One region of the Pseudovibrio sp. POLY-S9 genome, then DNA from elsewhere that is predicted to be linked to it. Evidence: predicted binding sites of a transcription regulator. Region 1 holds the regulator's gene; the other holds the start of a gene.
The links. The regulator LexA, encoded in region 1, represses DNA repair genes until DNA is damaged. The targets are predictions, from matches to a motif close to TGTTCNNNNTGTGTTCNG.
Positions count from the first base shown of each region.

Region 2: the regulator LexA is predicted to act here: its motif matches at 2,335-2,352, upstream of PPL9_RS22660 (PA0069 family radical SAM protein).

Region 1 covers NZ_LCWX01000239.1:9,794-18,733, forward strand. The annotation lists gene trpC (indole-3-glycerol phosphate synthase TrpC) at 1-193, shown strand, start outside; gene moaC (cyclic pyranopterin monophosphate synthase MoaC) at 251-754, shown strand; gene glp (gephyrin-like molybdotransferase Glp) at 751-1,965, shown strand; gene lexA (transcriptional repressor LexA) at 2,215-2,937, shown strand; gene PPL9_RS26420 (ComEC/Rec2 family competence protein) at 2,833-5,385, opposite strand; gene gltX (glutamate--tRNA ligase) at 5,511-6,935, shown strand; gene gltA (citrate synthase) at 7,167-8,459, shown strand; gene PPL9_RS26435 (hypothetical protein) at 8,700-8,940, shown strand, end outside.
Region 2 covers NZ_LCWX01000228.1:47-4,306, reverse strand. The annotation lists gene PPL9_RS22675 (NADP-dependent malic enzyme) at 1-848, opposite strand, end outside; gene PPL9_RS22670 (ceramidase domain-containing protein) at 967-1,647, opposite strand; gene PPL9_RS22665 (glycosyltransferase) at 1,671-2,264, opposite strand; gene PPL9_RS22660 (PA0069 family radical SAM protein) at 2,450-3,505, shown strand; gene PPL9_RS22655 (ribonuclease HII) at 3,559-4,215, shown strand.

The DNA of each region.
Region 1 (8,940 bases):
ATCTCTGGAAACCAGCGAGCGGCTCGCACCACTGATCCCGCAAGATCGAATCATCGTTGGCGAGAGCGGCCTGTTCACTCCGGAAGACCTCTCCCGAATGGAAAACTCCGGCATCTCCACCTTCCTCATCGGCGAAAGCCTGATGCGTCAGGAAGATGTGGAAACCGCAACCAAAGCTTTGCTTAAACGCTAAAAATCAACTGCTTGGCAAAAGCAGACACCTGAACAAACTGTGTCCAGAGGCAAGAAAATGTCAGAACTTTCTCCAAAACTCACTCACTTAGATGACAGCGGTGCGGCTCATATGGTCGACATTTCGGAGAAAGAGGTTACCTCACGCATTGCCCGAGCAGGCGGTCAGGTAAAAATGCAGCCTGAAACTCTGGACATGATCCTTTCAGGCAACGCCAAGAAAGGCGACGTGCTCGCAACGGCGCGCATTGCTGGCATCATGGCGGCCAAGAGAACTCACGAGCTGATCCCTCTCTGTCATCCTCTGGCGCTTTCCAAGGTTCAGGTGGACTTCACACCCAACCCTGAACTGCCAGGAATTGAGATCGAAGTCTTTGCAAAAGTGTCCGGCCAGACCGGTATCGAGATGGAAGCACTTACAGCTGCCTCCGTTGCCTGCCTGACAATTTACGATATGGCAAAAGCCGTTGATCGCTCTATGGAGATCGGTGAAATCCGGTTGCTGGAGAAGAAGGGCGGCAAGTCCGGTCACTATCTGGCTGAGGAGGATAACTCCCAATGAACTTGATCAGTATTGAAGAAGCGCTGGACCGCCTCCTGAAAGATGTGAATCCGATCGGTACCGAGCAGCTTCCACTACTTGAAGCCGGAGAACGCATTCTGGCAGAAGATGTTGCTGCAACACGAACGCAGCCTCCATTTTCCGCCTCAGCAATGGATGGATATGCCGTCAAAGCTGCTGATACGGTCGATCCAGAGACTGCTTTGAAGGTCATTGGAGAAGTCGCTGCCGGGCATAACTTCGATGGCACGTTGCAAGCCGGAGAAGCTCTGCGCATCTTTACAGGTGCACCTGTTCCAGCAGGCGTTGACGCGATTTTGATGCAGGAAAACGCCCGCCGTGACGGGGATAACCTGTTTTGCGAGGAAGCCGTTTCTGTTGGTAAGTTCATCCGCCCAGCAGGCCTCGACTTCAAAGAAGGCCAGACCCTCCTGAAGGCAGGAGCTCCACTCGGCTTCCGTGAATTGTCTCTTGCAGGCGCTATGAACCACGCAACCTTGCCAGCGCGCAAAAAGCCAGTCGTTGCGATCCTCGCAAATGGTGATGAACTCGTCGAGCCAGGTCAGATACCAGGTCCGAATCAAATCATAGCGTCCAATCAGGTCGGCATCGCAGAATTCGTCAGAAACTGTGGCGGAACGCCAATGATGCTGGGCATTGCACCAGACCAGCCTGAGGAAATCACGGCACGCGTGAAACAGGCTATTGAAGCAAAAGCCGATGTACTGGTGACACTCGGCGGTGCCTCTGTGGGCGACCACGATCTCATTCAGGACGTACTGGGCGCTGAAGGCATGGAGCTAGGCTTCTGGCGCATCGCCATGCGCCCGGGCAAGCCCCTCATGGCCGGAGCCCTTGGCCCCATGAAAGTCCTCGGCCTTCCTGGCAATCCAGTCTCCAGCCTTGTATGCGCACTCCTCTTCCTTGGCCCGCTTCTGGATAAGATGCTAGGCCGCACGGTCTCTGTGACAAATCAAGGCGTTACCAAAGCAACTCTGGCAGATGATTTGCCTGCAAATGATATGCGCCAAGACTACCTGCGCACCAGTCTGGGCACAGACGAACACGGAGATCTGACAGCAACACCGTTTGGCAAACAGGACTCTTCCATGCTTGCTTTGCTGACAAAAGCAGATGCCCTGATCATTCGTCCACCACACGCACCAGCTGCAAAGGCAGGTGAAAAAGTGGACCTGCTCAAGCTACGCTAAATCCAGACATCAGAAGTGGGCAACCCCTGCCCACTCACCCACCAGAAACCAAATCCCCCAGTTCTAGCAGGGCTTAACCTCAACAAACCCATTGCAGAACACAATGAGAACAGGTAGAGTACGTTCGTGTTTTGTCCTTCCAATCGCAGAAGTTGAAGTCTTTCAGCTTCTTGGAATTACAAAACTGCGATTGGTCAGGAATGGCCGCTCACTTTCAATCAGCGCCTTAGGAGCGAACGGGGATAAAAGATGCTTACACAGAAGCAACACGAGCTTTTGATGTTCATCCATCAACGCTTGAAGGAAGCCGGTGTTCCGCCCTCCTTCGATGAGATGAAGGACGCGCTGGACCTCCGTTCCAAATCCGGCATTCACCGGCTGATCACAGCTCTGGAAGAGCGCGGCTTCATTCGCCGCTTGCCGAACAGAGCTCGTGCACTTGAAATCCTCAAACTGCCAGACTCCATTTCTCCGGGCCTGAAGCCTGCCGCCAAGGAAAAAGGCTTTGCACCTGAGGTGATTGAGGGCTCCCTGAGCAAGAAAGTAGCAACGCCGCCACCTCCACGCACCACATCACCAGACGAAGTGCCAACGCTGGAAATCCCGGTCATGGGCCGCATTGCTGCAGGCGTCCCAATCGAAGCAATCCAGACACAAAGCCATACCATCGCAATGCCTGCTGATCTGATGGGGCGCGGCGAGCATTATGCATTGGAAGTCAAAGGCGATTCCATGATCGATGCCGGTATCTTCGATGGGGATACCGTGTTGATCAAACGTGGTGACACGGCTGATAACGGCGAAATCGTTGTGGCGCTGATTGATGAAGAAGAAGCAACCTTGAAGCGCCTGCGCAAAAAAGGCGCCTCAGTCGCGTTGGAAGCGGCCAACCCCGCCTACGAAACTCGCATCTTCGGCCCGGGCCGCGTCCACGTTCAAGGCAAGATGATTGCGCTCTTCCGCCGCTATTAAATCATTGGTTGCCTGAGGCAATTTTGGATTCCAAGGTCTGCGCTGAGCATCATATGCCCAGCGCACTTTTTTTATTCTTTCCCCGCCCTTAGCGCCAGCTGAGAGCCAGATGTAAGCTGAACCTCGTTCTCCGAAAATCTTCTGGTCGATAACCAGCTCAGCCCGGCAAGCCGGAGGCGCCTGAACCTGTGTGATGACGATGGTGGCAAGATGGCAGTCAGCCTCCAAAACATCAACTGCTTTGGACTGCGCCAGCAGGATAGGTTCTGAACTTACCCTCTCTCCCTCCGCAGGCTGCTGAGGGAATATCTCAATCACACAGCCGCGCTCATCACAGGACCGATCTGAAGCCCTCACCTTGTGCTGCTTGAACGAACCCGCTGAACCCCCACCAGCGCGCAACAGGCTGTCAGCAGCAAACGACATACGCGAGGACGTCAGTCGAAACGCACCATCCTGCCCATAATAAGCAATGTGCTTGCCCGCATCCGCAATCATCAGATCAGGCGCCTTGCCACCGGCAAACATCAGGACACTCACCGTAAATGCCGGAAGTGAAAGCCATTTCAGGCGCAGCGGCATCACACACAGCACGACAATCGCTAGGATCACGAGCAGATACCCTGGAGCACTGGCAACCCCGAGACTGGTCAGCCCCTCACTGAGTGAGCTCACCCAGTAGGCAGCTTTCAGCACCAGCGCCAACCCAGCCTCCATCCCTTGCAGAAAGAACGCATCCGCACCAAACGGGATCGCCAGCAGGCTCAATAACCCAAGGGGCATAACCACAAAAGTCACCAATGGCATCGCAAGGATATTCCCCAGAACTCCATAAGGCGCAACCTGCTCAAAATGCATCGCCGCAACTGGCCCCGTGGCAGCACCTGCAATCAACGAGGTCAACGCACAAGCTAGAATCCACTTTAAACTTACACGACTAACCTTCTGAAACCATGAGACATTCCGTCTGCGCGAACTATCTCGATCACCGAGCAACCAATCCTTCCCAAGCATATAGGCTGAGAGCAAGGCGAGCACTGCAATGAAGGACATCTGAAACCCGGGAGCCAGAACCTCCTCCGGCCTCAGGCTCAAAAGCGCAAGGCAAGCCAGCGCCAGACCACGCAAACTGAAGGCCCGCCGACCAAGCAGACCCGCGCATAAAATCATCGCCGCCATCAAAAAAGCCCGCTGCGTTGCGACAGAAGCACCTGACAAACCAAGATAAACAATCGCCGCAATCAGCGCTGCCACGCTAGCGTAAACGTGAATATGTCCTTTCAGCGCAAGCGACTGGCTGAGAGACAAGATCAGGCGGGCACCAAGGAAGACCAGAGAAGTGACAAGACCCATATGCATACCGGAGATAGCGAGGACATGAGCAAGTCCGGCGTTGCGTAACGCATCCTTGTCAGCGGTGGCAAGGTAGTCTCGCTTGCCCACCAGAAGCGCAACAGCAAACGCACTTTCCGCGCTGTTATCCAACACCCGCCGGATCCGCTGTGCTATCCCACTACGCACACGCTCTATCCCTTGCAGAAAACTTGTGCCCTCTACGTGCGCTACAACAACCGGCTTGGAAAGCGCATAGCCAACCGCACCAATCCCACTGAAAAACGCAGTCCGGGCAAAGTCATACCCACCGGGGCGCACCGCACCTCCCGGCGGCAACAACCGAGCCTTCAGCTGCATCCTGTCCCCCATCACGGGTGCCTCTTTCATCCCCTTGATGCTGATCCGGATGCGATAAGAAAGAGGAGTTACGCCCTTCTGCGAAAGTGCGTTTACATCTGCAAAAATGACGGAGTAAGCCCCTTTGCCAGAATGCTTCACTCCAGCAACCACACCCTCTATTTTGCGTGTAACCGGGCGCTCCAGCGGGTCACCGCGCGCATACTCCACGCGCAAATCAGCAAGGAAGAACCCGGCTATAAAGAACAAAAGCGCAGTCAGACCAACCGTCAATCGACCACCCCTCCAACGACGAAAAGCAAATATTCCCAATAAGATAAAAGGAGTTCCGCTTAAAACGCTGTAAGGCTCCGCGGGGAGTGAGAAATAAACCAGCACACCAGCCAAATGGCAAAGCGCATACCAAAGGATGCCATGCCCCTTGTTCCAATCCTGCACCAGAGCAGAGCGGGCATAAGTCATGACAGCTGACCAATCCGGCCTCAGCACGAAACCCAGCAACTTACGTGCCCTTTGAAGCACATCACGAAGCCCAAGGCGCTGTTTTTCTTCAGCAAAACGCGTACTTGCGTTGCTATGTGCGTTTTTTGCGTTGACTTGCGTTTTTGTGCGTTGCTGTGTGGTTCGCCCAGCAAGCGCCGTATCGGTCTCAAACGGCGCAAAAGAAAACTTATCCTCCTCAAGGCAAAGCTCGCCTATTCTGGGAGCACAGCCACCAGATTGCGTCTTGTCTGAGGATGATTGCCCCTCGCGCACCCTTAAGTCCCTTTCTGCCACTTGGGAACTTTTCAATGCTATGGTACACAGCCCGCAGAGGTACGGCGCCCCGCCGTAATTACCCCAAACTATTCGAAGTAACTTGAAACTTTTCCGGAACACCTATGACTAAACCTGTTGTGACGCGCTTTGCGCCTTCTCCTACTGGCTACCTGCATATTGGCGGCGCCCGTACAGCCCTGTTCAACTGGCTTCTGGCAAAACACAGCGGCGGTAAAATGCTGCTGCGCATTGAAGACACCGATCGCTCCCGCTCCACCGAGGAAGCCGTAGATGCGCTGCTGGACGGTCTGTCCTGGCTGGGCATGGACTGGGACGGCGAGCCGATCTCCCAGTATGGCCGCGTTGACCGCCACCGCGAAGTTGCTGAGCAGATGGTCAAGGACGGCACTGCGTACTACTGCTACTGCTCTCCGGAAGAAGTGAACGAGATGCGCGAGAAGGCCCGCGCAGAAGGTCGCCCGCCGCGTTATGACGGCACCTGGCGTGATCGTGACCCATCTGAAGCACCAGAAGGCATCGCCCCTGCTATTCGCCTGAAAGCGCCGCTCGAAGGTGACACCATCGTGGAAGATCAGGTTCAGGGCACCGTCAAGTTCGCCAACAAGGATCTGGACGACCTGATCCTCGTGCGTTCTGATGGCAACCCAACCTACATGCTGGCCGTTGTGGTAGACGATCATGACATGGGCGTCACCCACATCGTACGTGGCGATGACCACCTGACCAACGCAGCACGCCAGTCCCTGATCTACAAGGCCCTGAACTGGGATGTCCCGATCATGGCGCACATTCCGCTGATCTATGGACCAGACGGCGCAAAGCTCTCCAAGCGCCACGGCGCAGTTGGTGCAGAAGCGTACCGGGCTATGGGCTACCTGCCATCCGCCATGCGCAACTATCTGGCACGCCTCGGCTGGTCCCACGGCGATGACGAGATCTTCTCTACCGATCAGATGATCGAGTGGTTCGGTCTGGACGCTGTAGGCAAATCCCCGTCCCGTTTCGACTTCAAGAAGCTGGAAAACCTGAACGCTCACTACATGCGCTCAGAAAACGATGAGGAGCTGCTCGGCCACTTCCTCACCTATCTGATGGACGTGGAAGGCGGCGCAGACGTCATGGCGTGGATTGCGGGCGACGGAAACCAGGACAAACTGGTTGAAGCTCTGCCTGGCCTGAAAGAGCGCGCAAAGACCCTTGTCGAACTGCAGGAATCTGCACGTTACCTCTGGGTTCAGCGTCCGCTGGATCTAGATGCAAAGGCTGAAAAGATCCTCTCTGACGAGGCACGTGCTGTTCTTGGCAAGGTTCTGGTTGCTCTGGAAGCACTGGACGAGTGGACCGTGGAAAGCACCGAGGCTGCCGTTAAGGCAGTTGCGGAAGCAGGAGAGCTGAAACTCGGCAAAGTTGCTCAGCCATTGCGCGCTGCACTCACTGGTCGTGGCACATCCCCAGGCATCTTTGACGTGCTCAAAGTGCTCGAAAAAGACGAATCTTGCGCACGCATTCGTGATCTTTCAGCTTAATTCGCTGAATTCTAAAAGAAACTACCGCTGCAAATACTAGTCATTCGTAGCGGTAGTTACACTTATAGCTAAAAGCATTGGTTGCGGGCGCTTGCCCCATCGCGGCAAATGATATAGGCAGTTCCACGACAACACTCTCCTCCGGGCGGAAACGTCAGATCATGCAGTGTATTCATTTGTACACAAATGAAGCAAGTCGCATGAGGAGATACAAAATGGGGGTTGCCTGATATGAGCGACAAAACAGCGAAACTGACTATTGGAGACAACAGCTGGGACTTTAACGTCCACTCTGGCTCCATGGGCCCTGATGTTCTGGACATCGGTTCGCTTTATAAGCAAACTGATCACTTCACACTGGACCCTGGTTTCACATCAACTGCCTCATGCGAATCCAAGATCACTTACATCGACGGTGACGCAGGCGTTCTGCTTTACCGCGGTTACCCGATTGAACAGCTCGCCGAACACGGCGACTTTTTGGAAAGCTGCTATCTGCTGCTGTACGGCGAACTGCCAACACGCGCAGAGAAGGACGATTTTGTTCATCGTGTAACCTACCACACCATGATCCATGATCAGATGAGCTCTTTCTTCAAGGGTTATCGTCGTGACGCCCACCCAATGGCAGTCATGACCGGTACCGTTGGAGCTCTCTCTTCCTTCTATCATGACAGCACCGACATCTCTGATCCACACCTGCGCATGGTTGCATCCCTGCGCATGATCGCAAAGATGCCGACCATTGCTGCAATGGCCTACAAATACCACGTTGGCCAGCCATTCGTTTACCCAAGAAACGATCTGGACTACGCATCCAACTTCCTGCACATGTGCTTCGCAGTTCCATGTGAGGAATATAAAGTAAATCCGGTTCTGGCACGCGCCATGGACCGTATCTTCATCCTGCACGCTGACCACGAGCAGAATGCTTCCACATCCACCGTACGTCTTGCTGGTTCTTCAGGCGCAAACCCATTTGCATGTATTGCAGCTGGTATTGCATGTCTGTGGGGTCCATCTCATGGCGGTGCGAATGAGGCAGCTCTGAACATGCTCTCCGAAATCGGTTCTGTTGACCGTATTCCTGAGTATGTAGCACGTGCAAAAGACAAGAATGATCCGTTCCGCCTCATGGGCTTCGGTCACCGCGTCTACAAAAACTACGACCCACGCGCGCGCATCATGCAGAAAACCTGTCATGAAGTGCTTGCAGAGCTGGGCCACCAGGACGATCCGCTTCTTGAAGTGGCAATGGAACTGGAAAAAGTTGCTCTCACCGATCCTTACTTCGTTGAGAAGAAGCTTTATCCAAACATTGACTTCTACTCCGGCATCACCCTGCGTGCTCTGGGCTTCCCAACCACCATGTTCACTGTGCTCTTCGCACTGGCTCGTACAGTAGGTTGGATCGCACAGTGGAAGGAAATGATTGAAGATCCTTCCCAGCGTATCGGTCGTCCACGCCAGCTGTACACCGGCTATTCCGAGCGTGATTATCAGCCAATCGACCAGCGCCGCTAAAAACATTCTCCGAAAAACGGATACCGGTTTTCGGGAAGTGTAGCGAAGCTGATTGAGCTGATAGACAGACTTTAGAAAAAGGAGGCATTTTGCCTCCTTTTTTATTTGAATATCGCCCATTGCGTTCAACACACGCAAACCATGAGGCGGCTTAATCCTGTTCATGCCTCACCACATCCCTATCCTTGATGTTTGACCAAGTGCCCGACACTGCCACCGGCATCAGAAAAGGATGTATTGATGCGTCTTGCCCCCCTCCCTGTTTTTGCAGCTTTCACGCTCCTCTCTGCTGGTCTGGCAAGCTATTCCTTAGCAAACACCGACACCACACAAGCCTCCAGAGACGTTGTCTTTTCAAACCTGAGCATGCAGGACGGCACATCAGACAATTCCATCTGCGTTGAGCGATATGGTGACGGGTACACAGTCTCCCCCTCCAAGGAAGCCCCCAAGCGCACCTACATCAGCGATAAAGGGCACA
Region 2 (4,260 bases), on a different contig from region 1:
ATCTTGGCGACCATCTCCGGCTTCAGCACACCAGCTGCTGACAAGCCGATGAAGACGTCAGCGCCTTCGATGATATCATCCAGCGTGCGCTTGTCGGTTTTCTGCGCAAATACGGATTTCCATTCATCCATAAGGGCTTCGCGGCCTTCGTAGACAACACCCTCGATGTCAGAGACCCAGATGTTCTCGCGCTTTACACCGGAGGACACCAGCAAGTTAAGACAGGCCAGCGCTGCAGCGCCCGCGCCGGAAGCAACGACTTTAATCTCATCCAGCTTTTTGCCGGAGAGCTCCATGCCATTGCGCACCGCAGCTGACACGATGATCGCGGTACCGTGCTGATCATCATGGAAAACCGGGATATTCATTCTTTCGCGCAGGCGTTTCTCGATCTGGAAACACTCTGGCGCTTTGATGTCTTCCAGGTTGATACCGCCGAAAGTTGGCTCCAAAACGCCAACTGCATCAACGAACTTATCAACGTTGGTCTCGTCGACTTCGATGTCGAATACATCAATGCCAGCGAACTTCTTGAAGAGGACAGCCTTACCTTCCATCACCGGCTTGGATGCCAAAGGACCAATCGCGCCTAAACCCAGAACTGCGGTACCATTGGAGATGACACCAACAAGGTTTTGACGTGCGGTATAGTCAGCCGCTTTTGACTCATCCTTATGGATTGCCAAACACGGAGCAGCCACACCCGGAGAATAGGCAAGCGCCAAATCTCGCTGGTTTCCCAATGGCTTAGTTGCCTGAATTTCCAATTTACCCGCGCGCGGATACTCATGGTAAAAGAGCGCTTGTTCATCGAGTTCGCCGGAGGTAGGGCGTTTTTTGTCCGTCATCGTCTATTCTTGCCTGACCGAGTGAATGAGCGGCTCGCCACCGGGAATCACTATGACTTCCGGTTCAGATGTCGCAGTTTTGCAAAAACTAGACCATCGCCTAGGATTTTGCAGTATCTCAATACGTCTTAAAGCGTATAAATGCGCGAATTAGAATAAGCAAAACAATTGCATTCAAAATATGCCACAAGGAATGTGTTCCAACTGGCAAAATCGAGCAAATTGGCTCGTCCAAAATCCGGAAACTCATCGAAAGTGCGAAGACTACGCCTGCGGCTAACAGAGCGTTGGATGTTTGCCTTTTTTTGCTGCGGGTCAGGCCTGCAAAAAGCAGGATTGCGAGGAGTGCCGGGAAGTAGCCAGCAGTGGATCCGAGTATCCCCTCAAACAGCCTTGGGCCAAATGCCATTGCCCCAAAGAAGAGCAGCGTTGCGCCCAGTGATATCAAGAGGTTGGCATCCATGTATCGACGCGTGGCAAGGTAGAAGTAAACCAGCATGAAGATCGCAATCGGGATGACATCAGCCAGCATTGACCAGAGGGTTGCGAAGGTGTGGAACAGGAATGAGCCAATCCCAATTATGGTCAGCAGAGCAATGAGAACCAAAGCTGCGTTATCTTGTGCGTTGGTTTGCGTTGAATGCGTTTTTTTTGCGTTACTGCGTGCGTTCAACCAGAATTGAAGGGCAATCAGCGCGGCAATGATAAAAGCAGCGTTGCTCGCTGCATTGAGTGGCTCAGACCAGAATGCATCGGAGGTGCGCTCGCAGTATTGGTTCAGGTGTCGATTCCAATCCATGAGCCCTCCAAGCTGGTACCGCGTTATCTCGCCGTATTTTGAAAGATCACTGTACCGTTCAACCAATGGACCCGGCTAGCCCTCAAAACCTTCTGGAGCTGATCTTGCCGGTTCATTCCTGACGCGTTCGCCAGCGCTTGTTGCAGGTGGTCTTTGTAGATCAGCATGGGGAGCTGGTGGCATGATGCTTTTAGCAAGCGATGCGTGAGGGTGATAAGTTTCTGCTTGAGCTGTGCCACAGTGCCGAATTCTTCTGTGCGGCTGGGAAACACACCGACCAGATTCTGCTCAGTTCCGACCCGCTCCGCGCGCTCTATGAAGGATACGGCTTCTGCCTGCCAGCCCGCTTGCAGAATAGCGCCGGGCTGAATGAGCAAAACCCAGTTGGAACGGGTGCACCGTTTGAGCCCTTCGGCCAGAGCGAAACCAGATTTTGAGGTGGTGCTGACGAAATCCGCACCGCTGGCATCCGCGACAATCTCGGTCCCATCAGATGAGCCTTCGTCGGTGATAATGACTTCTTTCAGGATGCCTTCTGCGGAAGCCGGAACCAGAGCGGACAGGGTGAGCACCAGCCGGTGCTCGCTGTTATAGGTGGGAATAAGTGCGCTAATCATTCCAACAGCTTACAGTGATTTGCCTTATCTTTGGAAAGTAAAGGCTTGCAAATCCAGATATTTTGAGCAATGTTCCACTTATGTTCTCATAAGAAGATGAAAGTGCATGCCCCATGTCAACTGCACAAAATCACAGGGCCGAAACTGTGGCCGCTGATCCTTTGGGATCTTCGCTCCCGGTCAACATGACAGGTCGGGGCCGTGCGGCACATTCCAACAAAGCTGGCCGGTTTGAGGCGGAAAGCCGGGAACTGATGGATGATGGCTGGGGAACAATTGATGAACTTCCGCCGATCAAGACAGAAGTGCAGATTGAGACTGCGCGGCATGTGATCACCAAGAACAGCTCTCCTGACCTGCCTTTTGATCGCTCGATCAATCCGTATCGGGGCTGTGAGCATGGCTGCATCTACTGCTTTGCGCGGCCAACCCATGCGTATATGGGCTTGTCGCCAGGGCTGGATTTTGAAAGCCGCTTGTTTGCCAAGCCCAATGCAGCACAGGTGCTGGAGCGGGAGCTGGGTGCATCCTCTTATCAACCCAAACCCATTGCGATTGGCACCAACACTGATCCCTATCAGCCGATTGAACGCACGCACAAAATCATGCGCGATGTTCTGGAGGTTTTGAACAAGACGGGCCATCCGGTGACCATTGTCACCAAGTCAGCGCTGGTCATGCGGGACATCGATATTCTCAGCGAAATGGCAGAGCGTAATCTGGCAAAGGTGGCAATTTCTGTGACCACACTGGACCGGAAGATCGCGCGGAGCCTTGAACCGCGCGCGTCAACGCCGCCTCGCCGTTTGCAAGCGATCAAGGCACTGTCTGATGCGGGTATTCCAACCGCTGTGCTGGCAGCTCCGATCATTCCTGGACTGACGGATCATGAACTTGAGAGCATTCTTGAGGTTTGTAAGGAGCATGGTGCGACAGAGGCCAGTTACATTTTGCTGCGCCTTCCTCGAGAGGTTTCTGAACTCTTCAAGGAATGGCTTTTGCGGGAAGCTCCGGGCAGTTACCGGCGTGTGCTGAGCCTTTTGCGTTCCATGCGTGATGGAAAGGACTATGACGCTCAGTGGACGCAGCGCTTCAAGGGTAAAGGTCCTTACGCTGACCAGCTGGCAAAGCGCTTTCAGCTGGCGTGTAAGAGCAAGGGTTTATCCTCGCGCTCAATGAAGTTGTCCTGTGACCATTTCATCAAACCAACTTGCGGCGGTGTGCAGCTTTCATTGTTGTAGACGAGGCGTGTTTTGATGCTTGAAAGCTGCCGGGCTGCATGGCAATGAGGGGCATGTCGTATTTTGCAAACTCCCTCTTTGATATCGCCTTTCCTGATGCTCCTGACCTGCGCTTTGAGCGCTCTGTTGAGCAAGACCTGCAAGGGCGGTTTGCCGGTATTGATGAAGCCGGGCGCGGGCCATGGGCTGGCCCTGTGGTGGTTGCAGCAGCCAGCCTCGATTACGACAACCTGCCAGAGGGACTGAACGATTCCAAGAAGTTGACCGAGGCCAAGCGCGAGGAGCTCTTTGAGCAGATCCTTGAGATGGCTGATGTGAGTGTGTGCGTGCAAAGTGCGCAGACCGTTGACCGGATCAACATTCGCGAAGCAACCTTGCAGGGCATGCGCACCTGCGCCCGCTCGCTCAGCGTTCCGGTGAAACGGTTCTTCATTGATGGCAAGGATGTGCCCCATCACCTGCCGCAGGAAGGGCAAGCGCTGATCAAGGGTGATGGCCGCTGCCTCGCCATCTCAGCTGCTTCTATCGTTGCCAAGGTGACGAGAGACCGTCTGATGGTGAAGATGGACAGGTACCTCCCGGAGTACGGCTTTGCCAAACACAAAGGCTACGGCACCAAACAGCATCAGGAGGCGCTGGCAGCACACGGCGTAACCCCGCTCCACCGCTGTTCTTTCCGACCTATTCGGGAGATGATTGAGGGAAGCTAAAGCGTTTCGAGATTAATTTGAGATGCATCCTGCGGCTTTGAAGTA